Regions from separate parts of the Hoeflea ulvae genome, predicted to be linked through region 1. Evidence: predicted binding sites of a transcription regulator. Region 1 holds the regulator's gene; each other region holds the start of a gene.

The links. Region 1 encodes PhoB, which activates phosphate uptake and scavenging genes when phosphate is short. Its sites were predicted from a motif close to TGTCATNNANCTGTCAT; they were not measured.
Region 2: a site for PhoB is predicted at 5,535-5,551, ahead of OEG82_RS20145 (esterase-like activity of phytase family protein). Genes of this name have one in related genera too.
Region 3: a site for PhoB is predicted at 2,742-2,758, ahead of ugpB (sn-glycerol-3-phosphate ABC transporter substrate-binding protein UgpB). Genes of this name have one in related genera too.
Region 4: a site for PhoB is predicted at 2,246-2,262, ahead of phnC (phosphonate ABC transporter ATP-binding protein). Genes of this name have one in related genera too.

The regions. Positions count from the first base shown of each region.
Region 1 covers NZ_JAOVZQ010000001.1:1,026,336-1,034,056, forward strand. The annotation lists gene pstC (phosphate ABC transporter permease subunit PstC) at 1-1,081, shown strand, start outside; gene pstA (phosphate ABC transporter permease PstA) at 1,078-2,436, shown strand; gene pstB (phosphate ABC transporter ATP-binding protein PstB) at 2,506-3,321, shown strand; gene phoU (phosphate signaling complex protein PhoU) at 3,368-4,090, shown strand; gene phoB (phosphate regulon transcriptional regulator PhoB) at 4,119-4,802, shown strand; gene OEG82_RS04895 (GcrA family cell cycle regulator) at 4,965-5,489, opposite strand; gene OEG82_RS04900 (aspartate aminotransferase family protein) at 5,969-7,156, shown strand; gene argF (ornithine carbamoyltransferase) at 7,171-7,721, shown strand, end outside.
Region 2 covers NZ_JAOVZQ010000001.1:4,217,755-4,225,475, forward strand. The annotation lists gene OEG82_RS20130 (response regulator transcription factor) at 54-740, shown strand; gene OEG82_RS20135 (sensor histidine kinase) at 746-2,164, shown strand; gene OEG82_RS20140 (ABC transporter substrate-binding protein) at 2,161-3,237, shown strand; gene OEG82_RS20145 (esterase-like activity of phytase family protein) at 3,295-5,478, opposite strand; gene OEG82_RS20150 (cytochrome P450/oxidoreductase) at 5,689-7,721, opposite strand, start outside.
Region 3 covers NZ_JAOVZQ010000001.1:1,844,898-1,852,618, forward strand. The annotation lists gene guaD (guanine deaminase) at 23-1,318, opposite strand; gene OEG82_RS08605 (urate hydroxylase PuuD) at 1,315-2,553, opposite strand; gene ugpB (sn-glycerol-3-phosphate ABC transporter substrate-binding protein UgpB) at 2,845-4,155, shown strand; gene ugpA (sn-glycerol-3-phosphate ABC transporter permease UgpA) at 4,217-5,098, shown strand; gene ugpE (sn-glycerol-3-phosphate ABC transporter permease UgpE) at 5,107-5,943, shown strand; gene OEG82_RS08625 (sn-glycerol-3-phosphate import ATP-binding protein UgpC) at 5,950-6,972, shown strand; gene OEG82_RS08630 (DHA2 family efflux MFS transporter permease subunit) at 6,992-7,721, opposite strand, start outside.
Region 4 covers NZ_JAOVZQ010000001.1:3,464,544-3,472,264, forward strand. The annotation lists gene phnE (phosphonate ABC transporter, permease protein PhnE) at 1-246, opposite strand, end outside; gene phnD (phosphonate ABC transporter substrate-binding protein) at 321-1,232, opposite strand; gene phnC (phosphonate ABC transporter ATP-binding protein) at 1,289-2,170, opposite strand; cobalamin riboswitch at 2,351-2,531, shown strand; gene bluB (5,6-dimethylbenzimidazole synthase) at 2,583-3,263, shown strand; gene OEG82_RS16470 (DapH/DapD/GlmU-related protein) at 3,260-3,874, opposite strand; gene phnL (phosphonate C-P lyase system protein PhnL) at 3,871-4,578, opposite strand; gene phnK (phosphonate C-P lyase system protein PhnK) at 4,583-5,407, opposite strand; gene OEG82_RS16485 (alpha-D-ribose 1-methylphosphonate 5-phosphate C-P-lyase PhnJ) at 5,407-6,324, opposite strand; gene OEG82_RS16490 (carbon-phosphorus lyase complex subunit) at 6,321-7,448, opposite strand; gene phnH (phosphonate C-P lyase system protein PhnH) at 7,450-7,721, opposite strand, start outside.

The DNA.
Region 1 (7,721 bases):
TCGCGCACGTCTCGCCACCGTCGGCGTGGCGCTGGGCTCCGATGTCTCGCCGGCCGTCTTTGAAGTGGCCAAGGAGTATCGCGACATCGAGCTCACCGCCGATTTGGTGCGCAACACTGCGGTTCTGGTCGTGGCGCTCGGCTTTGGCTACTGGGCCTGGGCCCGGATCCAGCCGAAATTGCGGGCACGCAATATCAGCGAGACCTTCGTCAAGGCGCTGCTGATGGGCTCATCGCTGGTCGCCATCCTGACCACGGTCGGCATCGTTGGCTCGCTGCTGTTTGAATCCATCTCGTTTTTCAAAATGTATCCGGCCGAGGATTTCTTCTTGTCGACGACCTGGAACCCGCAGTTCCGCGGCGGGTCAGACCTTGGCTTCCTGCCGCTGCTCTGGGGCACGCTCTATGTCTCGTTTATCGCCCTGGTGTTTGCTGTTCCGATCGGCCTGATGATCGCGATCTACCTGGCCGAATATGCCGGCCCTTCGCTGCGCAGTTTCGCCAAGCCCGCCATCGAGGTGCTGGCCGGGATCCCCACCATCGTGTACGGCCTGTTTGCGCTGATCACGGTGGGACCGTTCCTGCGTGACTGGATATCCCAGCCGCTGGGCCTGGGGACCTCGTCCTCGTCGGTGATGACGGCCGGTCTGGTGATGGGCATCATGCTGATTCCGTTCATCTCGTCGCTATCGGACGACATCATCAACGCCGTGCCGCAGGCGATGCGCGACGGCTCCTACGGTCTGGGCGCGACAAAGTCGGAAACCATCAAGCAGGTGATCCTGCCCGCGGCACTTCCGGGAATTGTCGGCGCCTTCCTTCTCGCTGCCAGCCGTGCCATCGGTGAAACCATGATCGTCGTCATGGGGGCAGGCGCCTCGGCCCGCCTCGATCTCAATCCCTTCGAGGCCATGACCACGATCACCGTCAAGATCGTCAGCCAGCTCACCGGCGATACCGAATTTGCAAGCCCGGAAACGCTGGTCGCCTTTGCGCTCGGCCTGACCCTGTTTGTCTTCACCCTCTGCCTGAACATTCTGGCGCTGTACATCGTGCGCACATACCGGGAGCAGTACGAATGACCGAAGTCACAGCCAATACGCAGGCGGCACTCCGCGGCGGCAAAGGCGGATCGCTGCTCGAAGTCGGGGCGCGGACCCGCAAACGCCACCGCACGGAACGCCGTTTCCGGCTGATGGGTCTGGCGGCTGTCGTGTTCGGCCTGCTGGCGCTGGTCGGCCTGATGACGTCGATCCTCTCGAACGGCCTGTCGTCGTTCCGCCAGACCTATGTGACCATGGATGTCTATCTCGACCCGGCCAAGCTCGACAAGAAGGGCAATCTTGATCCGGCGGATCTGCAGAAGATTACCACATTCACCATCCAGCCGCTGATCCAGGCATCGCTCAAGACGATGATGGACGAGCGCGGCATTGCGGTGGAAGGGGTTGATGCCAAAGAAGCCTTCGCGCTGATTTCCAAGGAGGCGCCTGCACAATTGCGCCATTTCGTTCTGGCTGACCCGACGCAGATCGGCAAGACGGTGTCCTTCAACATGCTCGCGTCAGGCCGCATCGATGGCTACTACAAGGGCCGCGTAAGCATGGAATCGGCGGCGCTTGACCGCAATATCTCGCCCGCGCAACTGCAGCTGGCCGACGAGCTCAAACAGGCCGGCATTCTGGAATCGCGCTTCAACTGGTCTTTCTTCACCGCACCCGATGCCTCCGACACGCGGCCGGAAGCAGCCGGTCTGGGCGTTGCCATTCTCGGCTCGGCCTATATGATGCTGATCGTGCTGGTGCTGGCATTGCCGATCGGCGTCGCCGCCTCGATCTATCTTGAGGAATTCGCGCCTCAAAACCGCTGGACCGACCTGATCGAGGTCAATATTGCCAATCTGGCTGCGGTTCCCTCCATTGTCTTCGGCATTCTCGGCCTGGCGATCTTCATCAATTTTGTCGGCCTGCCACAGTCCGCACCGATTGTTGGCGGTCTTGTGCTGACGCTGATGACGCTGCCGACCATCATCATCGCCACCCGCGCCGCGCTCAAGGCGGTGCCGCCCTCGATCAACGATGCCGCGCTTGGCATCGGCGCATCGAAAATGCAGGCAATCTTTCACCACGTCCTGCCGCTCGCAGCACCTGGCATTCTCACCGGCACGATCCTCGGGCTTGCTCAGGCGCTGGGTGAAACAGCACCTCTGCTCTTGATCGGCATGGTGGCCTTCGTGCGCGAATATCCAGGCGCGCCGCCGGAAGGCTTCTTTGATCCCGCATCGGCGCTTCCGGTCCAGGTCTACAACTGGACCCAGCGCGGCGATCCGGCCTTTGTCGAGCGGGCATCGGGCGCCATCATTGTGCTGCTGGTGTTTCTCCTGATCATGAACGCCATAGCCATTCTGCTGCGCCGCCGCTTTGAACGCCGCTGGTAGATGCCAAAGATGCAATCGCACAAACGACCAAGCCCTGAGTATACTGAAATTGTTGAAGGGAAGACGGAGATGAACATCATGTCGGAAGCGGCTACGGAAAGAGCGGTCACCGCAGCGGTTGACCAGTTCGAGATCAAGATGCGCGGCACCGATGTCTGCGTCTACTACGGTGAGAAACAGGCGCTGTTCGACGTCAATCTCGAGGTCCGCAAGAACAGCGTGACCGCGCTGATCGGCCCGTCGGGCTGCGGCAAGTCGACATTCCTGCGCTGCCTCAACCGGATGAACGACACCATCGACATCTGCCGCATCACCGGCGAGATCACATTCGATGGCGAGAACATCTATGCCCCGATGATCGATGTCGTCGAACTGCGCGCCCGCGTCGGCATGGTGTTTCAAAAGCCCAATCCGTTCCCCAAATCGATCTATGAAAATGTCGTCTATGGTCCGCGCATTCATGGCCAGGTCACCACCCGCGCCGAGATGGACGAGATCGTCGAGCGCAGCCTGATCAAGGCCGGCCTGTTCAACGAGGTCAAGGACCGCCTGCATGAGCCGGGAACCGGCCTGTCGGGCGGCCAGCAGCAGCGGCTTTGCATCGCCCGCGCCATCGCCGTCAGCCCCGAAGTGATCCTGATGGACGAGCCCTGCTCGGCGCTCGACCCGATCGCCACGGCCAAGGTCGAGGAGCTGATCGATGAATTGCGCGAAAACTACACCATCGTCATCGTCACCCATTCCATGCAGCAGGCAGCCCGTGTGTCGCAACGCACGGCCATGTTCCACCTCGGCAAACTTGTCGAGGAAGGCCCGACCGACAAGATGTTCACCAATCCGGACACCAAGCTGACCCAGGATTACATCACCGGCCGCTTCGGCTAAGGCGACTGCCGCGCATGTCACGAATACAGGATTGAAGGATCACACAATGCCCGAAGCTCACACCGTCACAGCCTATGATGACGAACTCCGCTTCCTTGTGCGCCGCTTGTCGGAAATGGGCGGCATCGCCGAGCGCATGGTCGCAGACGCAGTCGCGGCGCTGGTCAATGCCGACACGGCGTCGGCGCAACGGGTCATCTCCGAAGACCTGCTGCTGGATGAGGGGGAGCGCGAGATCTACGACAAGGCAGTCCTGATCATCGCCAAGCGCCAGCCGATGGCGTCGGATCTGCGCGAAATCATCGGCTCGATCCGCATCGCCTCCGATCTCGAGCGCGTCGGCGATCTCGGCAAGAACATCGCCAAGCGGGTGATCGCGGTCCACACCATGGCGCAGCCGCGCAAGCTGGTGCGCGGGCTCGAGCACCTGGCCGAACTGGCGCTGACCCAGCTCAAGGAAGTGCTTGATGCCTTTGCCACCCGCTCGCCGGAACTTGCGCACAGCATCCGCGAGCGTGACGAGGAAATCGACGCCATCTACACTTCGCTGTTTCGCGAATTGCTGACCTACATGATGGAAGATCCGCGCAACATCACCGCCTGCACCCATCTGCTGTTCTGCGCCAAGAACATCGAGCGGATCGGCGATCACGCCACCAACATTGCCGAAACGGTCTATTATGTTGCCACCGGCGAGCAGCTGTCCGCTGACCGTCCCAAGGACGATGACACCGCCAGCATGATCGCGCCCGGTCCGGGCGCGTCGTGATACTGCGGGGAGTAAGCTGATCATGGCCATGAGCCCACGCATTACCGTTGTCGAGGACGAGGAAGCACTCTCGGTGCTGCTTCGCTACAATCTGGAATCCGAAGGGTATGAGGTTGATACCGTCTTGCGCGGTGACGAAGCTGAAATCCGGCTGCAGGAACGGGTGCCGGATCTCCTGATCCTGGACTGGATGCTGCCGGGGATTTCCGGCATCGAACTGTGCCGGCGTTTGCGCGCCCGGCCTGAAACCGAACGCCTGCCGATCATCATGCTGACCGCCCGCGGCGAGGAAAGCGAACGGGTCCGCGGACTTGCAACCGGCGCCGACGATTTCGTCGTCAAGCCGTTCTCCACCCCCGAATTGCTGGCCCGGGTCCGGGCCATGCTGCGCCGGGCGCGGCCCGAAAGCATCTCGACGCAGCTCAAGGTCGGTGACATCGAGCTGGACCGCGAAACCCACCGGGTGCGCCGTCGCGGCCGTGACGTCAAGCTGGGGCCGACCGAGTTCAAGCTTCTGGAATATCTGATGAGCTCGCCGGGCCGGGTCTATTCGCGGGCGCAACTGCTCGATGGCGTCTGGGGCCATGATGTCTATGTCGACGAACGCACGGTCGATGTCCATGTCGGCCGGTTGCGCAAGGCGGTCAATCTGTCGGGCATGCGCGACACCATCCGCACCGTGCGCGGCGCCGGCTATTCGATCGAGGCCTGACGCAAGGCGTCAGCCGATGATGGTATCACCAGCGCGGCCGGCATCTTGCGCCAGCCGTGATCTCCGCGTCAGCGGGTCTGATCGCTGGCGTCACCGGTCCCCAAACGTACAAAGCCCGGATCGATGCGATCCGGGCTTTGCAAATCCTCGATACAGCGCGGTTCAGCGGGCGCGCTTGCGCTCGCTGGAAGGCTGGAACGCCAGCTTGGCGTGGTAGCCGCAATAGGGCGACGCTTCACCGGAATCATTGCCGCAAAAGTGAAAGCCGTCCTGCAACGGATCGCCGAGCGGCCATTTGCAGGTCCGCTCGGAAAGTTCGATCAGCGTCAGGCGACGCGAGATCGGCACCACGACATCGTCGATCGGCCGTGTGTCGACATCTTCCACGGCGACGACGTCAAGCTCTTCCTTCAGGGCCGCGCCACCGCTTGAGCGGCTGACGGTGCGGGTTGTCTGTGTGGCCGTGCGTCCGGCGTAATTCGGTGCGCGCGGTGCTGCGGTTGTGCGCTTGGTGCGCACTGCCGACTGACCACCGCTTTTGGCCCGGCCGGGAAGGTTGAGGCGGTGCACCTTGCCGATCACCGCATTGCGGCTGACGCCGCCAAGCTGTGCCGCGATCTGACTGGCGCTCAGCCCGTCTGCCCAGAGTTTCTTGAGTCTCTCAACCCGTTCATCAGTCCAGTTCATGCCTTGGTCTCCGTATATCCCGTGTTCCGGGATGGCAGAATCCCTCACCGCAGCTCCGGATGTCCGGAGCTCATACGCTCGGTTGCTGTGAGGTGAATAGGGTCCGCCGCGAACGTCTAATTCATGTTTTCAACTTAGTGGTCGCATGACTTTATGACAAGAGTCAGGCGAATCATGGTGATTCCTTTTTGCGGTTTTCCCCAACTTACCGAAAAAGCAAGTCCCCCGGCCTTGCCACGCTTCTCAAGCCGCCGCGCAATCGGCCCGGGCCATGGTATGATGCAGAACGCGGCGGGTGTTGCGGGGGCGGAGCCCCGGCTCATTGACAGTCCAGACCGAAATGTAAATAGTGCCCACGCCGCCCCGGAATGGGCGGCATTTTTGGTTTTCCGGCACTGGGTGACTGGGCGGAACGCAACAACCTCCGCCAAGCGTCGGTCAAAGCACCGATGCCCGGTGTCCAATGGGAGATGAGCGCCATGGCTGATGTCAAGCCGCTTTATGATACGTACAACCGGGTTCCGCTGGTGTTCGAACGCGGGCATGGCGTCTGGCTGGAGACAGATACCGGTGAGCGCTATCTCGATTTTGCCGCAGGCATCGCCGTCAATTCGCTCGGCCATACTCACCCGCATCTTGTCGAAGCGCTGAAGGCGCAGGCCGACAAGCTGTGGCATCTCTCCAATGTCCACGAAATTCCTGGCCAGACCCGCATGGCCGAACGGCTCACCCGGGTGACCTTCGCCGACAAGGTGTTCTTCACCAATTCAGGCGCGGAAGCACTCGAATGCGCCATCAAGACCGCGCGCCGACATTTCTATGTCAACGGCCAGCCGGAGCGCTACCGCATCATCACCATGGAAGGCGCGTTTCATGGTCGCACACTGGCAACCATCGCCGCCGGCGGCCAGGCCAAGTATCTTGAGGGCTTCGGCCCGAAGGTCGAGGGTTTCGATCAGGTGCCGTTTGATGATCTCGACGCCGTCAAGGCGGCCGTCACCGAACACACCGCAGCCATTCTTGTCGAGCCGGTGCAGGGCGAGGGCGGTGTCCGCCCGCTGTCGAGCGAGACCCTGCGGGCGCTGCGCGAGCTCTGCGACGAACAGGGGATCCTGCTGGTTCTGGACGAGGTCCAGTCCGGTGTCGGACGCACCGGCAAGCTGTTCGCCCATGAATGGGCCGGGATCGAGCCCGACATCATGGCGATTGCCAAGGGCATCGGCGGCGGTTTCCCGTTCGGCGCCTGCCTGGCCACCGCCGAGGCCGCCGACGGCATGACCTTTGGCACCCATGGCACCACCTATGGCGGCAATCCGCTCGCCATGGCGGTCGGCAACGCCGTGCTCGATGTCATCCTCGACGAGGGTTTTCTCCCGCATGTCAACGACATTGCGCTGCTGTTGCGGCAGGGACTGGCCTCGCTCAAGGACCGCTATCCGGATCTGATCAAGGACGTGCGCGGAACAGGCCTGCTGCTCGGCATCCAGTGCGCCAAATCCAATGCCGATCTGGTGATGGCCATGCGCAACGAAAACCTGCTCGGCGTGCCCGCCGGCGACAATGTCGTCCGCTTGCTGCCGCCCCTGATCGTGACCGCCGAAGAGGCCCGAGAAGCCCTTTCCAGAATAGAGGCGGCGCTCGACATGCTGTCTCACAAATCCCCTTAACCGGACTGGATCCCATGACGCAGACCAAATCCGACGGAACCCGCCACTTTCTTGACCTCTCCGCTGTCAGCGCGGCCGATCTGCGCGCCATGCTTGATGCGGCGCGCGCCGCCAAGGCAGACGCTGAGAGCGATCGCCCGCTCGCCGGCAAGATGCTGGCGATGATCTTCGAAAAGCCCTCGACCCGCACCCGGGTGTCGTTCGATGTCGGCATGCGCCAGCTCGGCGGCGAGACCCTGTTTCTCTCGGGCACAGAGATGCAGCTGGGCCGCGCCGAGACCATTGCCGACACCGCCAAGGTGCTGTCGCGCTATGTCGACATGATCATGATCCGCACGCTTGACCATTCGCGCATGCTGGAACTGGCCGAGCACGCCACCGTACCGGTGATCAACGCGCTGACCGATGACACCCATCCCTGCCAGATCATGGCCGATATTCTCACCTTCGAGGAGCATCGCGGCCCGGTGAAAGGCAAGACCCTGGCCTGGACCGGTGACGGCAACAATGTGCTTCATTCGCTGATCGAGGGCGCCGGCCAGTTCGGCTACCGGATGCAGATTGC
Region 2 (7,721 bases), 3.2 Mb from region 1:
AAAAGCTGTCAGCAAGCTGTCAAAAGCCGGCCTGGGGGCGGGAGGAGTTGCAGATGCATTTTCTGGTCGTCGAAGACACGGCCGATGTCGCCGAGGCCATCACCGAGCGGCTGGGGCGCGGCGGGCACAGTTGTGACCGGGCCGGCCTGCTCGAAGACGCCAAGCATTTCGCCGCCACCTCGGCCTATGATCTGGTGATCCTCGACATCAATCTCCCCGACGGCTCCGGGCTGGATTTCCTCAAATGGCTCAGGCAGCGCAAGAATGCCGTGCCGGTGCTGGTGCTGACTGCGCGGCTGTCGGTGGATGACAAGATCGGCGCGCTGGATTTCGGCGCCGATGATTACATGGTCAAACCCTTTGATCTGGGCGAGCTCGAAGCCCGGGTTCGGGCCATCGTGCGGCGGCGCGGCGGGGAAGCCGGCGCGACGCTGTCGGCGGGCAATCTCGAATTCGACATGGTGACGCGGCTGGCAAGCGTCGACGGCGAGCAATTGCAGCTCACGCCGCGCGAGCAATTGCTGCTGGAGATCTTTCTGGTCAACAAGGGCCGCGTGCTGGAAAAGGATGAACTGGTCGTCCGCCTGTTCGGCATGGACGCCGACGCCGGGCCCAACGCCATCGAGCTCTATGTCGGCCGGCTGCGCCGCAAGGTCTCGGGCTCCGGGCTGGAGATCAGAACCCTGCGCGGCCTCGGTTACCAGGCGCTGACCATCAAATCCGAAGCGGTTGCCCGGTGAGCCTGGTGTCAGCCTATCCGACCGCAAGCCGCTCCCGCTCCATCGCCTGGCGGCTGACCCTGCTGCTGACGCTGCTGCTGACCATCGCCGCGGCGGGCACGGCAGTGGCAGCACTCAGCTATGGCCAGACCGCGGCGACGCGCGCCTTCGACCGGCTGCTGACCGGTGCGGCGCTGCAGATTGCCGAGCGCATCGGCGTTGTCGAAGGCGAAACCGTCATCGACATCCCGCTGTCGGCCTTCGGGCTGCTGTCGCTGGCCTCGGAAGACCGGATTTTCTACCGCATCATCGGCCCGGACGGGCAAACCCTGACCGGCGACGAGACCGTCCCCCTGCCCGACGCCACCGGCCAGCACAGCGGGCCGCTGCTCTACGATGCCGAATTCTCCGGCGAGGCCATTCGCGCCATCAGGATGCAGCGCTTTCTGGCTGAGCGCGCCGTGCGCGGCCCGATCACCGTGATCGTGGCGCAGACCCTGCGCGCCCGTTCCGAACTCGCCAACGAGATCGTCGCCCGCGCCGTCATCGGCGTCATCATCGCCGGCGGCGTCACTTTGGCTCTGGCGCTGCTGGCGATGCATCTGGCGCTCAGCCCGCTGCGTCGGGTGGAAAACGCACTGCTGGCGCGTGATCCCAAGGATCTGACACCCTTTTCCACCACCACGCCACGCGAGGTCGAGGCGCTGGTGGCCGCGATAAACCGCTTCATGGCCCGGCTCGACAGGCGGGTCGGCGCCATGCAGGATTTCGTCGCCGATGCGGCGCACCAGATGCGCACCCCGATCACCGCCCTGCGGGCACAGACCGAACTTGCGCTCGAGGAAGACGATCCGCAGAAGCTCAGGACGCTGCTCAGGCGGATCCGCGACCGGTCGGTCGGCGTCAGCCGCCTGACCGACCAGTTGCTCTCGCATGCGCTGGTCACCCACCGGGCCGATTCCGCCACGCTGGAATGCATCGATCTCCGCCGTGTCGCGGTCGAAGCCGAACGCGAAGCAAGGCGCACCGGCGGCGCCGAGGGGATCGAGCTCGATCTGCCTGCCGATCCGGTGATGGTCACCGGCGATGCCTTCAGCCTGCGCGAGGCGGCGCGCAACCTGATCACCAATGCGCTGGCGCACGGCAGGCCGCCGGTCTGCCTGACCGTCAGCCTCACCGGCAACGGCACAGCCTTGATCGCCGCCCATGACCAGGGCCCGGGAATGAGCACCGGCCAGCTCGAGCATATCGGCCAGCGCTTTGCCCGCGATGTTTCCAATCCGCAGAGCGCCGGGCTCGGCCTTGCGATCGTTGCCGAGGTCGCCGAGTTCCACCAGGGCTCGATCCGCACGGCGCAGCGTCCGGAAGGCGGCTTCGAGGTCGGCATCGAATTGCCGCTCGCCGATCTTTCAACCGCCATTGCCGCCGGGGAGACTGCCGAATGAGCCGCCGGTCAGTGTTTCTGTTGGGGCTTGTCCTGGCGCTTGCGGGCATGTCCGGCACGGCGCGCGCCGCTGAGACCGTCACCCGTTTCGAGGCGCATGGCAGCGGCTCGGCCAATCTGGTGATTGCCAGCGTCACCGATCTGGATTTCATGCGGCCGCTGATTTCCGCGTTCCAACAGGGCAATCCCGGCGTGGCGGTGACCTATATCGAGGACACCTCCAACAATCTCGACGCCAGCGTTTCCGGCGCCTGCGCCGATCGCACCTTCTATGCCGATCTGGTGATATCCTCGTCGATCGCCCAGCAGGTGCGCCTGGTCAATGGCGGCTGCGCCCGGGTGATCGGCAGCCCGGTGCTGACCAGCCTGCCCGACTGGGCGCAGTGGCGCGGCGAACTGATCGGCCTGACCTATGAGCCTGCCGTGATGGTCTACAACAAGGCGGCCTTCGCCGAAGACGGCCCGCCACGCAGCCGCTTTGACCTGATCGACCTGATGCGCCAGTCAGGCAAGCTCAACGGACGCATCGCCACCTATGACATCGAGGATTCCGGCGTCGGCTATCTGTTCGCCTTCCAGGATTCGACCGAGGCCAGCACCTGGGGCCGGCTGATCGAGGGATTCGGCCGCAACAGCGTCGCCACCTTCTGCTGCAGCTCATCGGTGATTGACCGGGTGGCCGATGGCCGCGCCTTTATCGGCTACAATGTATTGGGCTCCTATGCGCTGTCGCGCGCGGAAAAGGATCCGCGCATCGGCGTCATCCTGCCCACCGATTACACGCTGGTGCTGACGCGCGCCGGATACATCCCGCGGGAGGCCCGCGACGCCACCGCCGCGCGCGCTTTTCTGGAACTCGCCCTGTCACCGCAGGGACGCGCAATCCTTGACGGCGAGACCCGGCTGCTCACACCGCTGAGCGGTCCGGCGGCGCTGGCGCAGCTGGGCGAGGACGGGGAACCCGCACTTCGGCCCATTCCTCTGTCTCCGGCGCTGCTGGTGTCGCTCGACCGGGCCAAGCGGGCGCGGTTTTTATCGCAATGGCGCAAATCCGTGACCCCGCCCACCCCTTAAAGCACAGGGCCGGACGGGGTTTCCCGTCCGGCCCTGTTGTTCGCTGCAAGTCCTGGATCAGTTCGAGACGACCGCCAGCCCGTCCACCGTGAAGAACAGGGTTTCGCCGGAGCTGTCGTCAACACCGTCATTGTCCGTCACCACATAGGCCTTGCCGTTAGCATCGATGGCCAGGCCTTCGACCTTGTCGACCACATAGCCATTGAGCGATTTCAGGTCAGGCAGCAGATCGCGCACTTCTTCCTTTTCAACCAGCGGCAGGTCACCCCCCAGGGCCGCGGGAACCAGCTGGCTCATGGCGACGCGGTAGATCTTCTTGATCGCGGCTTTCTCACCGATCTGGTTGTCGCGTTCGAGGATATAGGCATATTCGCCATGGAACGCGATGTCGGACAGGCCGACCCAGCCCTTGTCGGCGGGGGCATCGAGCGCGTAGCGCACGGCACCCCATTCCTCGCTCTCGACATTGTAGGAGACGAGCTTGACTTCGCCTTTGGCGTCATCCTTCCAGGACCGCTGGACCGGCATCCACAGCACATCGCCATCACGGGCAATGCCTTCGAAACCGAAGCGGATTTCCTGTGCCTGCAATTCGGCCGGCAGCGGGATTTCCTTCTTGATCACGCCCTTGGCATTGACGTTGTAGAGCGCATGCGGGATCAGCCGGTCGCTGCGGCCTTCGGACGCCAGCCAGAAGCCGCCCTTGCCATCCAGCGTCACGCCTTCGATGTCGAGCTTCTGCGCCGGAGCGCCGCCGCGGGTGATGTCGAGTGCGGAGACAATGCGAGCGGGCGTCTGTGTCGCGTCGATGGTGAATATCCGCGGCTGATAGCCGTAGAAACTGTCATTGATGGCGTAGAGCGTGCCGGTCTTGTCCGGATCGGATTCGAGACCCGACAGGGCGCCCCAGCCGATGAGGCTGTCAGCCCCTTGCGAGGTGATCTGCGGATAGGCGGCAGGCGCTTCCTGCTGCTCATAGACCATGACATGGCTGCGCACGCCGCCGTCTTCGATCAGGTCGGCTTCATTGGCCGAAACCAGCAGATTGCGCGACGGCACAGCAACAAGTCCCTCAGGCGCAATGCCCGACGGCAGCAATTGCGTCAGAACCGGGGTGGCGAGGTCGCTGACGTCATAGACACCGATGATGGAAGCCCGTTCGGCGCCGACGAACACATAGGGCGTGCCGTTGAAGTTGCCGACCTCGATCGATTCCGGCTCGGCACCCTTGGCGTCGGAGCGCTTGTCCGGGTAATGACCGGCTTCAACGATGGCATATTCCAACGACATGCCGGAGTCGTAAACCACGCTGCCGTCCTTGTTGAAGATGGTCCAGCCGCGCGATCCGCCTTCATAATCGCCTTCATTGGCCGTGGCGAAGTGATCGTCGTCGATCCATTTCACCGCGTCGGGCTCGCGCTTGCGGTCGGCTTGCGTCTCGCTGAAATTCAACGCGCCGCGTTCATCGGTCAGGTCGGCATTTTCAAGCGTCACCGCACCTGCGGAGAAGTGCGAGATCACCTTGCCGTCGCGGCCGATCACCACCAGGTGGTTGTTTTCCTGCAGCGTCACGACGGTTTCGCCGAGACCATTGACGTCGACAAATTCCGGCTCCGGATCGTCCGCTCCGGTCTCGGCGAGCCCGGTCACATCGGTAAACCGCAGGCTGCCGCAATCGACAGCACCATCCCTGACGTCGATCATCGCCACCTGACCGGCCGGCATCTGCGGCAGGGCGCCGTCATTGAGGTCTTCATCGCGTTCATTCTCGATGGCGATCACCAGAAACGAACCGTCTTTGGCCTTGGCGATCGAATCGGGCTGTCCGCCCAGATCGCACTCCGCGGTCACCGCTTTGGTGTCGATGTCCACCGTCACCAGCTTGCCACCGACGGCCACGTAATCTTCAGACGTGTTGACGGCAACGAAGGCATTGGTGCCGATGATTGCCGCCGATGTCGGTTCACCGCCCAGAGCGACATTGCCCAGCGGTTTTGGCGCGGCAATATCGGAAATGTCGACGAGACCGACCACGCCCAGCGGGCTGTCGGTATAGACCAGCCGCATGCCGTCTTCGGTCGCGGCAATGATCTCGGACGAGGTTTCGCGATCCTGGTCCTCGCCCGCTGCCATGTTGAGCGGCGTGGCGAAGGATGCGACCCGGTTGAAATTCATCTCGGCAGCGGAGGCCGAGGCTGCAATCAGGGCAAGAGCAGAGGTGAAGCTGAGCAATCGTGTCATGTGGCAATCTCCCGGTTGTGATTTCCCGGATGTGGCACAGGCATGATTGCAGCATCATGACGGCTGGATGACGGTTTGATGAAGACCGCCACCTCCAGAATACCCGGCAGTCATGGATTCGCCGCAGGCTTCCCGTCCCGCGGCCTTGGCGGCCTGATCATCTGCGATCGGCAACTCGGAGGCCTGCACCTCGAGCAGCACCGCCGCCGCTCACAGCGCCAGCCGCAACCTTGCGCCGGCACTGCGCGAGCAGCAAGCCATCATCCGGTCGCCCTGCGCCCTTTCGGCTGACGACAACACCTTGTCGCGGTGGTCGATTTCACCATCGAGCACCCGCACCTCGCAACTGCCGCACAGGCCTTCCTCGCAATCGCTCGGCACATCAATCCCGGCGGCGCGCACGGCCTGAAGCAGCGTCTGCCCGGCGGCAACCGACAGTGTCAGGTCGGAATCCGCGAGTTCCACGGCGAAACCGGTGTCGTCAGCTTGCGCGAGACCTTCATCGCTGCTGAAGGCCTCGCAGGTGTAGCGCCCCTCGGGCAGATCCGCACACAGACGCCCGAGCTCATCAAGCATGCGCTGAGGACCGCAGGCATGGATCCTCGCGCCCTCGCTGGCAGACGCGATGATCGATGCCAGATCGGCGCGTCTGCCTTCGCTTGAGACATGCAGCACGAGGCTGGCGCCGTGGTCGGCAACGAGGCGGTCGACAAAGGCCATATGGTCGCGCGCGCGGCCGGCGTAATGCACCACGTAATTGCGCCCCAGCGCCTTGAGCCGGTCAGCCATCGCCACGATCGGCGTGATGCCGATCCCGCCAGCAATCAGCACATGCTGATCGGCCGCGTCCCCAAGCCGGAAATAATTCTTCGGGCCACGCATCCGCACGACCATGCCCGGCGCCAGCCGGGTGTGGACGAACGCGGAGCCGCCACGCCCCTCCGCCTCGCGCAACACCGCAACCGTGTAATTCGATGCCGACGGGTCACCGCACAGCGAATATTTGCGGGTAAAGTCACCGAGTACCAGATCGATATGGGCGCCCGGCGTCCAGGCCGGCAGCGGCAACCCGTCCGGGTCTTCAAGCCTCAGCAGCTTGATCCCCTGGGCGGCATCCTCAATGGCCGCAATGCGGACGCTGCGGGCGATTTCCTTGCTCGACGGCGCGCCGACCGGGAATGAAATGCTGGAGGCTGCAAGCGACGCGTCGGCGCGTTCCGGATTGCTGGCCGGGTCCCACTCGACAAAAAGCTTGTCCGGCCCGTGAAACGCCAGGCTGGGGAGGTAATCGTATTGCTGATCCTCGACCAGCCGCATATGCGGCAGCCGCCGGGCCAGCTCCTCGATGAAGATCCGCATCTCCAGCCGGGCGAAATTCTTGCCCATGCATTGATGGCTGCCATAGCCGAAGGTCAGGTGTTCGACAGCGCTGTCGCGATAGATATCGAGAAAATCGCCATTCTCGAAATGCCGCGGGTCGTGATTGGCCGAGGCGCTGACAATCAACAATTTGGCGTCCTTCGGGATAGTGACACCGGAAATCTCGCATTCCCGCGTCGCCTGCCGGCGCCAGGCCACCACCGAACCATCAAGCCGCAGGCACTCCTCCACGGCATTGGGGATCAGCGCCGGGTCCTTGCAGATCCGGTCCCAGACAAGCCGGTTGGACAACAGCAGCTTGAGCGCATTGGCGCTGGCCAGCGACGTGGTTTCATGTCCGGCGACGATGATCGCCATCATCATCGAGTGCAGATAGGAATCGGTGACGATGTCGGGGATTTCGGCATTCTTGCGGATGGCGTAGTGCATCCAGCCGGTACCGTCGGGTTGCCGGCGCATCCGGTCGAGCACCTGTCCCGAAAATTGCCAGAAACGGCCGACCGTATCGGCGACCTTGAGTTGCTCGTCCGGTGTCGGCTTGCCCCAGGTGTTGACGGTATGGGCGACCGAAAACTCCTTGAGCGTCTCCATGTCCTCCTTCGGCACGCCGAGAAAATGCAGCGCCACGGTCAGCGGTATTTCCCAAAACATCGCCTCGACCAGATCGGCCCGGCCGCTGTCGATGAAGGCATCGACCTTTTCGCGGGTGAGCCTGCGGATCATGTCCTCGTGTTCTGCGAGATTGGCCGGCAGAAAGTGATCCATCAGCGCCCGCCGCCGCTCCATATGCGCCGGTTCGTCCTCGTTCACCAGGGTCCGGTTCATGGCGTAATTGTAGCGTTTGAGCGTCTCGATCGCTACCG
Region 3 (7,721 bases), 820 kb from region 1:
AGCGCGAAAATTATTCGCCGCCTCAGTCCTGAACCGCTTCTCCGGCGACATAGACCTGGCGCACCGAACGGTCGTCGCCCAGGGTTTGCAGCAGGAACAGCTCCTCTTCCAGCGTCCCCACCGTTTCCATCCTGATCCGCATTGCCGGCGTCGCACCGGCGTCCAGCGCGATGATGTCGGCATCGGTTCCCGGCTCCAGCGTGCCGATCCGGTCGGAAAGCCCCAGCGCCTCGGCATTGCCGAGGGTGGCTTGCCAGTAACTTTCGATCGGCGGCACGCGGTGACCGCGCAATTGCTGGATCTTGTAGGCCTCATCCAGTGTGCGCAGCAGCGAGTAGCTTGAGCCGCCGCCGATATCTGTGGCAATGGCGGTGCGTATGCCATGTTGCCTGATCCGCTTGAGATCGAACAGGCCTGAGCCGAGAAACAGGTTCGAGGTCGGGCAGTGCACCGCAACCGATCCGGCTTCCGCGATTGCCGCCATTTCCCGGTCGGACAGATGGATGGCGTGGCCGAGCAGCATCCTGTCGGTCAGCAGCCCGTGCCGCGCATAGACATCGGTATAGTCCAGCGCCTCGGGGTAGAGCTCCAGCGTATAGGCGATCTCGGCGTCGTTTTCCGACAGATGCGTCTGGATCAGCAGATCCGGATGCTCGCGCGCCAGCGTGCCAGCTGCTTCGAGCTGTTCGGGCGTCGAGGTGATGGCGAAACGCGGCGTGATGGCCACATGATTGCGGGCCTTGCCATGCCAGTCCGCGATCACCGCCTTGGTGTCGTCATAGCTCGATTGCGGCGTGTCGGTAAGCGCTGGCGGAGCATTGCGGTCCATCATCACCTTGCCGCCGACCATCAGCAGGTTGCGGCGGCTGGCCTCGGCGAAATAGGCGTCGGCCGAGCCCTTGTGCACCGAACAATAGGCCGCGGCCGTGGTGGTGCCATGGCGCAGCAGTTCATCGAAGAACAGGGAGGCAAAGCGGGCGGAATGCGCCGCGTCGGCAAAGCGCTGTTCCTCGACAAAGGTATAGGTGTTGAGCCACTCCAGCAGATTGGCCGCATAGCTCGCCGTCACCTGCATCTGCGGGAAATGAATATGCGGATCGATGAACCCGGCCATCAGGAGAAAGGGCCGGTGGTCGATGATCTCGATGCCGGCGGGGGCCCTGGCCATCACGTCGCCATAGGCGCCGGAGGCCGAGATCCGCCCGTTTTCGACGAGTACCGCGCCGTCTTCCTCGTAGACATAGCTGGCATGGTCGTCCCGCGCTTGCGGCCTCGATCTGAAGCTGAGCGTGCGTCCGCGCAGAAGTCTGGCTGTCATTGAGTGTTTCCGCCGGCAATTGTTGATTCATACCAGGCGACGAACAGCGCGCGTTCTTCCGGCTCGACATAGGTGATGTTGCCTGGCGGCATGGCATGGCTGCGTCCGGCCTGCAGATAGATGTCGCGGGCGTGACGGGCGATGTCGGAGGCCGTCTCGAGCCTTACATCCTTGGGCGCATGGGCAATCCCGTCCCAGAACGGCTCGGCTGCATGGCACATCGAGCAGCGCCCCATGATGGTTTCGCTCACCGCTTCGAAATGGACATTGTCGACAAAGCGCTGCTGGACCGGTGCCAGCGAGGCTTCCTCGATCACCTCGTCGGTGCGCGGCAGGCTCGACAGCCAGATCACGGCGATGAACAGCGCCACGGTCGCAGCCCAGGTCCAGTGCGGCTTGCCCTTGCGCGCATGCACGGTGTTGAACCAGTGGCGGATGGTGACGCCCATCAGGAACACCAGCGCTGCGATCAGCCAGTTCCACTGCGTGGCGAATGCCAGCGGATAATGGTTGGACAACATCAGGAAGATCACCGGCAGAGTGAGATAGTTGTTGTGCAGCGAGCGCTGCTTGGCAATCCGGCCATATTTCGGGTCCGGCGTGCGGCCCGCCTTGAGATCCGCCACCACGATCTTCTGGTTGGGGATGATGATCATCGCCACATTGGCGCTCATGATGGTCGCGGTGAACGCGCCCAGGTGCAAAAGCGCCGCCCGGCCGGTGAACACCTGCGTATAGCCCCAGGCCATCGCCACCAGCACCGCAAACAGCACCAGCATCAGCCCGGTGGTGTTCTGCCCGATCGGCGATTTGCACAAGAGATCATAGATGATCCAGCCGAACACGATCGAGGCCACCGAAATGCCGATTGCGACCGGCGCGCTGACATCCAGCACATTGACGTCGATCAGGTAGAGCTCGGCACCGGCATAATAAACCACGCACAGCATGGCGAAACCCGACAGCCAGGTGACATAGCTCTCCCATTTGAACCAGGTCAGGTGCTCGGGCAGGTTCGGCGGCGCCACCAGGTATTTCTGGATATGATAGAAACCGCCGCCATGGACCTGCCATTCTTCGCCGTAAGCGCCCACCGGCAGGCCCGGCCGCTGAACCAGGCCGAGATCGAGCGCGATAAAATAAAACGATGATCCGATCCAGGCGATGGCCGTGATCACATGCAGCCAGCGCACGGCAAAACTGATCCATTCCCAAAAGACTGGGTACTCGTACAGAAAATCGGACATCGGCGCCCTCGCACTTGGTGTTTATTTTGCAGTGCACATGATGCGCAATGCGGAGCTGAATGAAAAGCCCGGTTTGGCGCCGCGCGAATTTAATCAGTTCCCGGTTTTCCCTGATAATCGACCTGATTGCCCGGAGATATCAGGAAGTTCGTCTGAGGTTCGTTTTCCACAGCCACTGTCACATAGCTGTTTTCAATTGCGCGCTAGAACCGCTGCGGTTACGTTTCCCTTTCGGGTTACGTTCGTTTCCACGCGTTTCCCACTTTGGGAGGAGTTTACATGAAAAAGTTTATCGCCGCCGGCGTCGTCGCCGCACTGATGTCGGGCGTTGCGCCAGCCAGCGCCGCCACCCAGATCGATTTCTGGCATGCAATGACCGGACGCCTGGGAGAGCTTCTCGACGAGCAGGTCTCCAAGTTCAACGCGTCCCAGTCCGACTATGTCGTGGTCGCCACCAACAAGGGCAACTACTCCGAAACGCTCAATGCCGGCATCGCCGCATTCCGCGCCGGCGAACAGCCTGACGTTCTGCAGGTGTTCGAAGTCGGCACCGCCACCATGATGGGCGCCAAGGGCGCCATCAAGCCGGTCTATGAAGTCATGGCCGAATCAGGCCTGCCGTTCGACCAATCGGTCTATCTTGCAGCCGTGGCCGGTTACTACACCACCACCGAAGGCCAGATGCTGTCGCTGCCCTACAACTCGTCCACACCGGTTCTCTACGTCAACAAGGACGCCTTGACGGCAGCCGGTCTTGATCCGGAGATGGATCTGTCGACCTGGGAGCAGGTCGGAACCGCGCTCGATGCACTGAAGGAATCGGGCAACAAGTGCCCGCTGACCACCGCGTGGCAGAGCTGGGTTCATCTCGAAAACCTCTCCGCCTACCACAATGTTCCCTTTGCTTCGAAAGAGAACGGTTTTGCCGGCGTTGACACCGAGCTGAGCTTCAACGGCGACGTTCAGGTCAAGCACATCGACACGCTCGGCCAGTGGGCCAAGGACGGCAAGTTCATCTATTCGGGCCGTCGCAACGAAGGCGGCGCACCGTTCCGCGCCGGTGAATGCGCTTTGTTCACCGAATCCTCGGCCGGCTATGCCGGTGTGAAGAACGAAGCCACGTTCGACTTCGCCATCCGGCCGCTGCCCTACTGGAGCGATGTCGAAGGCGCCCCGCAAAACACCATCATCGGTGGTGCATCCCTGTGGGTGATGGAAGGCCAGACTTCGGAAGAGTACAAGGGCGTCGCCGCCTTCTTCAACTTCCTGTCGAGCTCCGACATCCAGGCCAAATGGCATCAGGACACCGGTTACCTGCCGATCACCATGGCGGCCTATGAAGCCACCAAGGCCTCCGGCTTCTACGACGAGAACCCCGGCACCGACATCTCGATCATCCAGATGACCGGCAAGGAGCCGACCGGCAACTCCAAGGGACTGCGCCTGGGCAATTTCGACCAGATCCGCGGCATCATCGATGAGGAACTCGAAGGTGTCTGGAACGGCGCGAAATCCGCCAAGGACGCGCTCGACTCGGCCGTCTCCCGCGGTGACGAATTGCTGCGTCGCTTCGAGCAGGCCAACCGCTAACTGCACTGATCCGGCGGCGCCCTTGCGGCTCCGCCGGTTTTCTCTTCCCGGTTGGTGATCCATGGAAAAACGCGTCGTCTTTAACAACCGCTGGCTGCCCTATCTGCTGGTCGCGCCGCAGTTGCTTGTCACCTTCGTGTTCTTCTTCTGGCCGGCAGGCCAGGCGATCTACCAGTCCGCCTTCATCCCCGATCCCTTCGGGCTCAAGACCCAGTTCGTCGGACTTGGCAATTTCGAATATCTCTTCGGCAACCGCTATTATCGCGAATCCTTCCTCACCACCGCGGTCTTCTCCGTGCTGGTGACCGTGTCCTCAATGTCGTTTGCCCTGTGGCTGGCGGTGCTGGCCGATCGCGTCATCAAGGGCTCGAGCGCTTACCGGACCCTGCTGATCTGGCCCTATGCGGTCGCGCCGGCCATTGCCGGGGTGCTGTGGCTGTTCATGTTCAATCCCTTCACCGGCATCATCGCCTGGATGCTGGCCCAGCTCGGCTACACCTGGAACCACACGCTCGATGGCGGCCAGGCCATGGCGCTGGTGGTGGCGGCCTCGGCCTGGAAGCAGATCAGCTACAATTTCCTGTTCTTTCTCGCCGGCCTGCAGGCGATCCCGAAAAGTGTCATCGAGGCCGCGGCGATCGACGGCGCCAGCTTTGCCCGCCGGTTCTGGACCATCATCTTTCCGCTGCTGTCACCGACGACATTCTTCCTGCTGGTGGTCAATGTCATCTACGCCTTCTTCGACACGTTCGGCGTGATCCACACCATCACGCAAGGCGGACCTCAGCAATCCACCACTATCCTTGTCTACAAGGTCTTTGCTGACGGCTTTGTCGGACAGGATCTCGGATCTTCGGCGGCGCAATCGGTGGTTCTGCTGGTGCTGGTCGGCATCCTCACGGTGGTCCAGTTCCGCTTCATTGAAAGACGGGTGCACTACTGATGAGCGGCATGGTCGAAAAACGCGGGATCGGAACCTGGCTCACCCATGCCGGGCTGATCATCGGCATTGCGGTGATCTGCTTTCCGATCTGGATCGCCTTCGTTGCCTCCACCGTCACCCAGGAAGATCTGATCCGGCCGCCGATGCCGCTGCTGCCCGGGCCGCATTTCTTCGACAACTATCTCGAGGCGCTGCTGACCGGTGGCGTAGCACCCGTGTGGCAGATGCTGCTCAACTCGCTGGTCATGGCGCTCGGCATCACCATCGGCAAGATCATCATCTCGCTGCTGTCGGCCTATGCCATCGTCTATTTCAAGTTCCGCTTCCGGATGCTGTTCTTCTGGCTGATCTTCATGACGCTGATGCTCCCGGTCGAGGTCCGCATCGTGCCGACCTATGAGGTGGTCGCCAGCCTCGGTCTGCTCAACTCCTACACCGGCCTGATCCTGCCCCTGATCGCTTCGGCGACCGCGACCTTCCTGTTCCGGCAATTGTTCATGACCATTCCCGACGAGCTGACCGAGGCCGCCCGCGTCGACGGCGCCGGCCCGATCCGCTTTTTCTTCGATATCCTGCTGCCGATGTCGCGCACCAATATCGCAGCCCTCTTCGTCATCCTGTTCATCTATGGCTGGAACCAGTATCTCTGGCCATTGCTGATCACCACCGATCCCTCGATGAACACCGTGATCATGGGCATCAAGCAGATGCTGCCGACCGGCGACCAGACCGTCGAATGGCCGGTGATCATGGCAACCGCCATGCTGGCCATGCTGCCGCCGGTTCTGGTGGTCATCGGCATGCAGAAACTCTTCGTCAAGGGCTTGGTCGAAAGCGAGAAATGAATTCAAATGGCTGAAATCAAACTTGAAGCGATCAAGAAAAGCTACGGACGCACCGAGGTCATTCACGGCATCGACGCCGAGATCCATGATGGCGAATTCATCGTCATCGTCGGCCCTTCGGGCTGCGGCAAGTCCACGCTGCTGCGCATGGTTGCCGGACTTGAAACCATCACCTCGGGCGAGATCCATATCGGCGACCGCGTCGTCAACGATCTGGAACCGCGCGAGCGCGACATCGCCATGGTGTTCCAGAACTATGCGCTCTATCCGCATATGAGCGTCTTCGACAACATGGCCTATGGCCTCAAGATCGCCAATGTGCCGAAAGCCGAGATACTTGCGCGGGTCAATGAGGCCGCACGCATGCTCGAACTCGAGCCCTATCTCGATCGCAAGCCCAGGGCACTCTCCGGCGGCCAGCGCCAGCGCGTCGCCATGGGCCGCGCCATTGTCCGCAAGCCTGCCGTCTTCCTGTTTGACGAACCGCTTTCCAATCTCGACGCCAAGCTGCGCGTGCAGATGCGTCTGGAGATCAAGGCGTTGCAACGCAAACTTGGCGTGACAGCAATGTATGTCACCCACGACCAGGTCGAGGCGATGACCTTGGCCGACCGCATGATCGTCATGAATGCCGGTGTTGCCGAACAGGTTGGCGCGCCGCTGGACGTCTATGCCAATCCGGCCACTTTGTTTGTCGCCGGCTTCATTGGCTCACCGCCGATGAATGTGATCAGCCATGACATCCGGCCAGGCGCCGCCCCGCTTGATCCCGGCGCGGTCATCGGCATAAGGCCCGAACATATCGATCTGGTTGCCCCCGGCGCCGGCCTGATCGATTTCGATGTCGCCTTCTGCGAGCCGCTGGGTGCGGAAACGCTGGTGCACGGCGTCACCGCCGCGGGCGACAAGCTGGTGGTCCGCATTGACGGCGAGACGAATCTCCCCGCCGATGGCACCCGCATCGGTCTGGCAATCGATCCGGCGCGCATTCTCGCCTTTGACGCAACCGGCCGCCGCACCGAACGCTGAGCCTTGTCCCCGGTCTTGCTCAGTCCATATGGGCTGCAGCCGGGGCAGCCACGGCTGCCTTTGGCTTGCGCAGCATCATTGCCAGCGGAATGGCAAACAGCGTCACCATCATCATCAGCTTGAAATCATTGTTGTAGGAAATCATCAGCGCCTGCTGGTTGACCATGCCGTCCAGCATTTGCAACGTCGCCGGATCGCGCGCCGACCCCGGCAGCAGGGCCTGCAACACCGGATTGAACGGCGTGATGAAGCTGCTCAACTCCGCATGATTGATCTGGATGCTGCGGGTCAGATACAGCGTCACCACCGAAATGCCGATGGATGAGCCGAGATTGCGCACCAGGCTGAACAGGCTCGCGGCATCGGTGCGGAAGCGCGCGTCCAGCGTTGCAAAGGCAACTGTCGACAACGGCACGAACACCAGACCCAGTCCCAGTCCCTGGATGACGCCGGTCGAGATCACCGGGAAACTGTCCATCTGCGGCGAAAACCCGGTCATCATGTAGAGCGATGCCGAGGTCAGCAGCAGCCCGGCGATGACCAGGTAGCGCGCATCGACAATGCGCACCAGCCGGCCGACGATCAGCATCGAGATCATCGTGCCAATGCCGCGCGGCGCCATCACCAGTCCGGTGGTGATCGTCGAATAGCCAAAGACCCGCGACAGCATCGGCGGCAGCAGCGCCAGGCTCGCCAGCAGCACGATGCCGACAATGAAGATCAGCACCAGGCCCATGACGAAATTGCGG
Region 4 (7,721 bases), 2.4 Mb from region 1:
ATCGAACATCGCGCGCCAGATCTCCCAGCCGTCGCGCGGGATCAGGTCGCCGAAAAAGTCGAACAGATGCGGCAGCCGGTCCCAGAACTTGCCGGCATTGGTCTCGTTGGCAAACCACAGCGACCCGGCCAGCGCCAGCAGTAGAAGCGCAAGGCCCAGGCCGGTATAGATCCGGCGCTGACGGGCCAGCGCCTGCCAATGCCGTTCGGTCTCGGCAACCATGTGGGAATGTCGCGGCGTGGTCATGGAGAATTCCTGTCTCGACAGGGCAAACCGCGGCCCCTTTGGCAGGAACCGCGGTTGTTCGGTGGGTGTGAAGCTTACGAGCCGATCTTGGCGCGGCGCGCGTCGATGATCGCCTGATAGAAGCTGGCGTCAACTTCGGTGAAGCCCTTGTAGTCGCCGCCCTGGATCGCCGAGAAGCATTCCGGATCGCTTTCCGGCAGGGCCATCATGAAATCCTTGAACTTGGCCTTCATGTCGGTGTCCATCGATGTGCGAACCACGATCGGGCCGTTCGGGATCAGCGGCGACTGCCAGACCTGGACCAGGTCACCCATGTCGACGATACCCTTGTCGACCATCTTCTTCAGATTGCCCGAGGTGTAGCCGTCCTTGAACTCGCCAACGCCGGAAGCCCAGGTGGTGCCGGCATCGAAATTGCCCTTGACCACTTCGAGAACCAGGTTCTCGTGACCGCCGCCGAAGCCGGTTTCACCGAAAAACTCGGCAATCGGCGCACCGATGGCGGCAGGCAGGGTCACCGAGGGAACCAGGTAACCGGAGGTGGAATCCGGATCGGCAAAACCGAGCTTCTTGCCCTTGAGGTCAGCCAGCGTGGTGATGCCCGAATCCTTGCGCGCGACCATGACCGAGTAATAGCCGGTGGCGCCATCGGTCTGGATGGTGGTCAGGATCGGCTCGACCGCCTTGGGGTCCTCGAGATAGACCTTGGCATAGCCCGAAGCGCCGAGCTCCGCATAATCGAGCGTGCCGCCAAGCAGGCCCTGAATCACGCCGTCATAATCGGCAGCCGGAAACAGCGAGACTTTTTCAACGCCGAGAACTTCCGGCAATTTGTCTGACATGCACTGGAAATTGCGCAGCCGGTCGGCTTCGTTTTCGCCACCGATGATACCGATGCGGAAATCCTTGAGGTCTTCGGCAGCGGCCGGCTGGGCGGCAGTGACAGCGGCAATCGAGGCCGCGGCGAGAAGGGCTTTCTTGAACATTGATCTGCTCCTGGTGAGATCCGGCGGGATGCCGGCTGTTTGTCGGGTATGGCCTGTCACGCGGGCAAGGCGACCCCGGCGACTGCAGTATTGGCGCTCAACGCCGGCTGCAGCGGACCGGTGGATTTGGGCCTGACCGGCACCACGGGGCGGTCGGCGGAAATCGATGTCGAGGTGATGCTCTCGGAGATCTCGGTGCCGTCGCCGGAAGCGCCATAGATCATCCGCACGGCGCTGGTGGTGAGCTCCGTCGGCGAGTCGTCAAACACCACCTTGCCGCCGGCCATGCCGATCACCCGCTCGCAATAGGCGCGCGCGGTGTCGAGCGTGTGCAGATTGGTGATCACGGTGATGCCTTCACGCTCGTTGATGTCCCTGAGCGCATCCATAACGATCTGCGCATTGAGCGGGTCGAGCGAGGCGATCGGCTCGTCGGCCAGAACCATCGATGGCGACTGCATCAGCGCTCGCGCTATGGCGACACGCTGCTGCTGTCCGCCCGACAGGGTGCCCGCCATCTGCAATGCGGTCTGGGCAATGCCGAGCCGCTCAAGGGCAGCAAGAGCGCTGGCGCGCTCCTCGATGGTAAAGATATTGAGGATGTTGAGGATCGTCGAGCGGTGGTTAAGGCGGCCAAGCAGCACATTGGTCAGCACATCCAGCCGCGGCACCAGATTGAACTGCTGAAAGATCATGGCGCAGTCGCGCTGCCAGTTGCGCAGGTCCGCGCCGCCGAGCCCGGACACGGTTTTGCCCTCAAATCGGATCTCGCCGCTGCTTGTCGGGGTCAAGCGGTTGATCATCCGAAGCAATGTCGATTTGCCCGCCCCGGACCGACCGATAATACCGACCATCTGCCCTTCCGGGATCGACAACGATACGCAATCAACAGCGATGTTGGCGCCAAAGCGTCGGGTCACGTCGGTCAATTCAAGCATGGACTGGCTCCTCTGGGGTCACGGTTGATCGTGTGACTTTCGAGGACTGGACTAGCCCAGCCATGTGAAGCGGCAATGTCGGTTTGATGTCAGATTTGTTACTCCCCACAAGCCCGCTTCCAAATGGGTCAGCTGCCAGCATTTGTGCCGTTTACGGGCTTGCGCTCCCGTCTCCGCCGTGGCCCTATGCGCAGGTCTGGTGCCCGCTGATGCGGGAGAATCGGGAATTCGGTGAAAATCCGGAACGTGCCCAACGCTGTAAAGGGGATGGTCCGCGCGACAGGCCACTGGGAAAGCCCCGGGAAGGCGCGCCGGCCAGATGATCCGAAGTCAGAAGACCGGCCAGATGTCATAGCCTTTCAGCGCACGGACAGCGCTGCGGGGTGTTCACGGATTGTTGGGGGATCAAACAATGCCGAAGACATCCATGCTGCGTGCAGCAGAGCCGTTTCTGGCGGCTGAACGCGACGCCGTCTACAAGGCCATCTTCACCCGCCGCGATGTGCGCGACCAGTTTCTGCCCGACCCCATACCCGGAGACGTCACCCGACGGTTGCTGAATGCTGCCCACAATGCGCCGTCTGTCGGTTTCATGCAGCCGTGGAATTTCATCACCATACGGGACCAGGCCGTGCGCGAGCGCATCGCCCATGCCTTTGGCAAGGCCAATGACGAAGCCGCCGCAATGTTTCCCGAGCACAAGCGGTCCGAATACGCCGCGCTCAAGCTTGAAGGCATCCGCAAGGCGCCGCTCAACATCTGCGTGACCTGCGACCGCACCCGCGGCGGAAAGATCATTCTGGGCAAGACCCACAATTCCAACATGGATCTCTACAGCACCGTCTGCGCGGTGCAGAACCTGTGGCTCGCCGCGCGTGCCGAGGGCATCGGCATGGGATGGGTAAGCATCTTTCGCGACGCCGATCTCAAATCCATTCTCGGCATTCCGGACCGGATCGAGATCGTCGCCTATCTCTGCCTGGGTTATGTCGACGAGCTCTATGAGCGGCCGGAACTTGAGGTCAAGGGCTGGAACCGCAGACTGTCCCTTGAGGATCTGATTTTCGAGGAGCGCTGGCAGGGCGAACCCTAGCCCTCATACTTCTCGATAAACGCCTCGACCGGCAGCGCGCGGAAATCCTTGAGCGCCGCATGCAGCCGTTCGTGCTCCCAGTCCCACCAGGCCAGCGCGTCAAGCCGGCCGGAGATATCGTCCGAGAAACGCTGCCGGATGGTCCGTGCCGGCACGCCGACGGCAATGGCGAAATCGGCGACGTCTTTTGTGACCACCGCATTGGAGCCGATGATGGCGCCGTTGCCGATGCTCACGCCAGGCATCACCACTGCGCCATGTCCGATCCAGGTGTCGTGGCCGATCGAAATCCCCTGCCCGGCGCGCCAGTCGAAAAATTCGGGGTCGTCGCTCTCGCCGTCGAAATACCAGGATGAGCGGTAGGAAAAATGATGCTGCGAGGCGCGCTGCATCGGATGCATGCTGGCATAGATCCGGACATGGCTGGCGATATTGGCGAACTTGCCGATGGTCGCATAGGCAATCTGGGTGTTCTCGACGCAATAGGAATAATCGCCAATCGTCGAATGCGACACCGTGCTATGGGCGCCGACTTCGGTGTAGCGACCCAGCGTGGACTCCACGATTTTCGCCGTGGGATGCACCAGCGGTGTTTCCGACAGCTTGGTCATGCCGCCGACTTTCCGGCGGCAAATGCCGCTACATCGATGATGTGATCGGCCACTGCATTGCGCACGTCCTGGTCGTGGAAAATGCCCAGCAGTGCTGCGCCATCGGCCTTCTTGCGGGCGATCAGATCGATCACCACTTCGCGGTTGGCGGCGTCCAGCGACGCCGTCGGTTCATCGAGCAGCAGGATCGGGTGATCGGTGATGAAGCCGCGGGCAATGTTGACGCGCTGCTGTTCGCCGCCGGAAAAGGTCGCCGGCGGCAGCGACCAGAGTTTTTCCGGCAGATTCAGTTCGGCAAACAGATCGGCCGCCCGCTGGCGCGCCACCTCGCGCTCGACGCCGCGGATCAACAGCGGTTCCGCCGCCACATCGAGTGCCGACACGCGCGGCACCGCCCGCAAAAACTGGCTGACATAGCCGATGGTGTCGCGCCGGATCTCCAGCACCAGGCGCGGATCGGCGCTGGCGACATCGATGTGACGGCCGTGATGGCTGACCAGGATCTGGCCGCTGTCGGTGCCGTAATTGCCGTAGAGCATCTTCAGGATCGAGCTCTTGCCCACCCCTGACGGGCCGCCAAGCACCGCGCAGGAGCCGGCTGTCAGCGAAAACGACACATTGGCGACAACCGGCAGTTCGACGCCGCCGCGCATATGCATGATGAAGGTTTTTTGAACGTCTGAAGCAACAAGCAGCGTGTTCATGGGGCTAAACCTGCAGGATCGAGGAAACGAGGAGCTGGGTGTAGGGCGCGCGCGGATCATCAAGCACCCGGTCGGTAAGACCGGCCTCGATCACCCTGCCCTCCTTCATCACGATCATCCGGTCCGACAACAGCCGCGCCACCGCCAGATCATGGGTGACGACGACCACGGCAAGACCGAGATCCGAGACCAGCCCGCGCAACAGATCCAGCAGCCGCGCCTGCACCGAGACATCCAGGCCGCCGGTGGGCTCATCCATGAACACCAGCCGCGGTTCGGTGACCAGGTTGCGGGCGATCTGCAGTCGCTGGCGCATGCCGCCGGAAAAGGTGCGCGGCTGATCATCGACGCGATCGGCCTGGATTTCCACCCGTTCGAGCCACTCGATCGCAGCCCCGCGGATATTGCCGTAATGCCGGTTGCCCACCGCCATCAGCCGCTCGCCGACATTGGCGCCGGCCGAGACTGTCATCCGCAACCCGTCGATCGGGTTCTGATGTACGAAACCCCAGTCGGTGCGCATCAGATAGCGGCGCTCGGCTTCCGCCATCTTATAGATACCGGCACTTATCCCGTCCCGCATCCGGTAGCGCACGGTTCCACAGGTCGGCGTCAGCCGCGAGGAAATGCAGTTAAGCAGCGTGGTCTTGCCGGAGCCCGATTCCCCGACAATTGCTAGCACCTCACCCGGCCAGACATCGAAACTGACATCGGTGCAGCCGATGCGGTTGCCATAGACCCGGGTCAGGCTGTCGACGCTGAGCAGCGGCTGCTTGGCTGCAGAGGTGATCCCCCCAACCGACGCTTCAAGTGTTTCAGAAAGGCTCATCACATCGCCTCCATTTCGCCATCGGCTTCATCGCCCAACAGCTCACCACGGTGGCCATCGGCCCTGCGGCTTTCGCAATAATGGGTGTCGGAACAGACGAACATCCGCCCTCCCTTGTCATCGAGCACCACCTCGTCGAGATAGACCTGCTCGCCGCCGCACAACGCGCAGGGCTGCTCAAAATGCTGGATTTCGAACGGGTGATCCTCGAAATCAAGGCTGACCACCTCGGTGTAGGGCGGGATCGCGTAGATCCGCTTTTCCCGGCCCGCGCCAAACAGTTGCAGCGCTTCGGACTGGTGCATTTTCGGATTGTCGAATTTCGGCGTCGGCGACGGATCCATCACATAGCGCCCCTCAACCTTGACCGGATAGGCATAGGTCGTGGCGATATGACCGTTGCGGGCGATGTCCTCGTAGAGTTTGACATGCATCAGGCCATATTCCTCGAGCGCATGCATCTTGCGGGTTTCGGTCTCGCGCGGCTCGAGGAAGCGCAGCGGTTCCGGGATTGGCACCTGGTAGACCAGAACCTGGCCCTCGGTCAGCGGCGTTTCCGGTATCCGGTGCCGGGTCTGGATGATCGAGGCGTCGGCTGTCGCGGTTGTCGTTGCCACGCCCGCGGTCTTGGCGAAGAAGGCCCGGATCGACACCGCGTTGGTGGTGTCATCCGCTCCCTGGTCGATCACCTTCAGTACATCGTCGCGCCCGATGATCGCCGCAGTCACCTGCACCCCGCCGGTGCCCCAACCATAGGGCATCGGCATTTCGCGGGACGCAAACGGTACCTGGTAGCCGGGAATGGCGATGCCCTTGAGGATTGCGCGGCGGATCATCCGCTTGGTCTGTTCGTCGAGATAGGCGAAATTGTAACTCGCCAGATTCTGCGAGCTCGTGTCCTGTGTCAGCGCGTTCATTCCGCGGCCTCCTTCGTGTCATCCTCGGCAGCGGTGTCGTCTCCCGCCTTCGCTGCGGCCTCGAAATGCTCAGTGCGCATGCGGCGCACCAGATCGAGTTCGGCCTGGAAGTCGACATAGTGCGGCAGTTTGAGGTGCTCGACAAAACCGGTCGCCTGCACATTGTCGCAATGCGACAGCACGAATTCCTCGTCCTGCGCCGGCGCAACAATGTCCTCGCCGAGTTCGGATGCGCGCAGCGCCCGGTCGCACAATGACATCGCCATCGCCTTGCGCTCGGCCTGACCGAAGACCAGCCCGTAGCCGCGAGTAAACTGCGGCGGCGCCTTGTCCGAGCCCTGGAACTGGTTGACCATCTGGCATTCGGTCAGTTTCACCCGGCCGATCGCGACGGTAAAACCGAGTTCGGGGATCACCACCTCGACATCGACTTCGCCGATGCGGATTTCACCGGCAAAAGGGTGGCTGCGGGCATAGCCGCGCTGGGTCGAATAGGCGAGTGCGAGCAGAAATCCCTCGTCGCCACGCGCCAGCGTCTGCAGCCGCGCATCACGTCCCATCGGGTATTCCGTCGGCGTGCGGGTGATATCGGCCACCGGGCGGGAGGCGTCCGTTACCGGATCGTCCTCGATCAGCCCTTCATCGCCCAGAATGTCGGAGACGCGGGTGACTTTCTCACCGCTCTCGGCAGCCGTTGCGGGAGACGGCACGGGCGCATCCCCGCCGAGCTCCGGGTCCAGCAGCCGGTGGGTGTAATCGAAGGTCGGACCAAGTAATTGCCCGCCCGGCAGATCCTTGTAGACCGCCGAAATCCGCCGCTCGACCACCATCTTGCCGGTGTCCATCGGTTCGGAATGGCCAAACCGCGGCAAGGTGGTCCGGTAGGCGCGGAGCAGGAACACCCCCTCGATCAGGTCGCCGCGTGCCTGCTTGATGGCGAGCGCGGCCAGTTCGGGATCGTAAAGCGAGCCCTCGCCCATCACCCGGTCGACGGCGAGCGACAATTGCCCGGCTATCTGTTCCAGCGTCAGGCCCGGCACATCCGTGTCGCCCCGGCGGCGGGCGGCAAGCAGGCGATGCGCATTGGCGATGGCGGCTTCGCCGCCTTTTACTGCAACATACATCTTACGCTCCCTCTCGGACAAGACGAGTGCTGCGCGGCAATGCCGCCACGCAGTCAGGACCTGCCAGGATCAGATCGATGCCGCGCGGAAACGCAGCCCGGTTGGCCTGCCATTGCGCCTCGAAATGCGGCGGCATCGGATCGGGCGCCAGCGACGCCTGATGCTTGATGCCCGGACCCTGCAGCACCAGCGGCGCGCCATCGGACAGGCTCGCAACCTGCAGGATCACCGTCGTCGAACGGTCCGGGAATTCGTGGGTGCCGAGCGAAAACC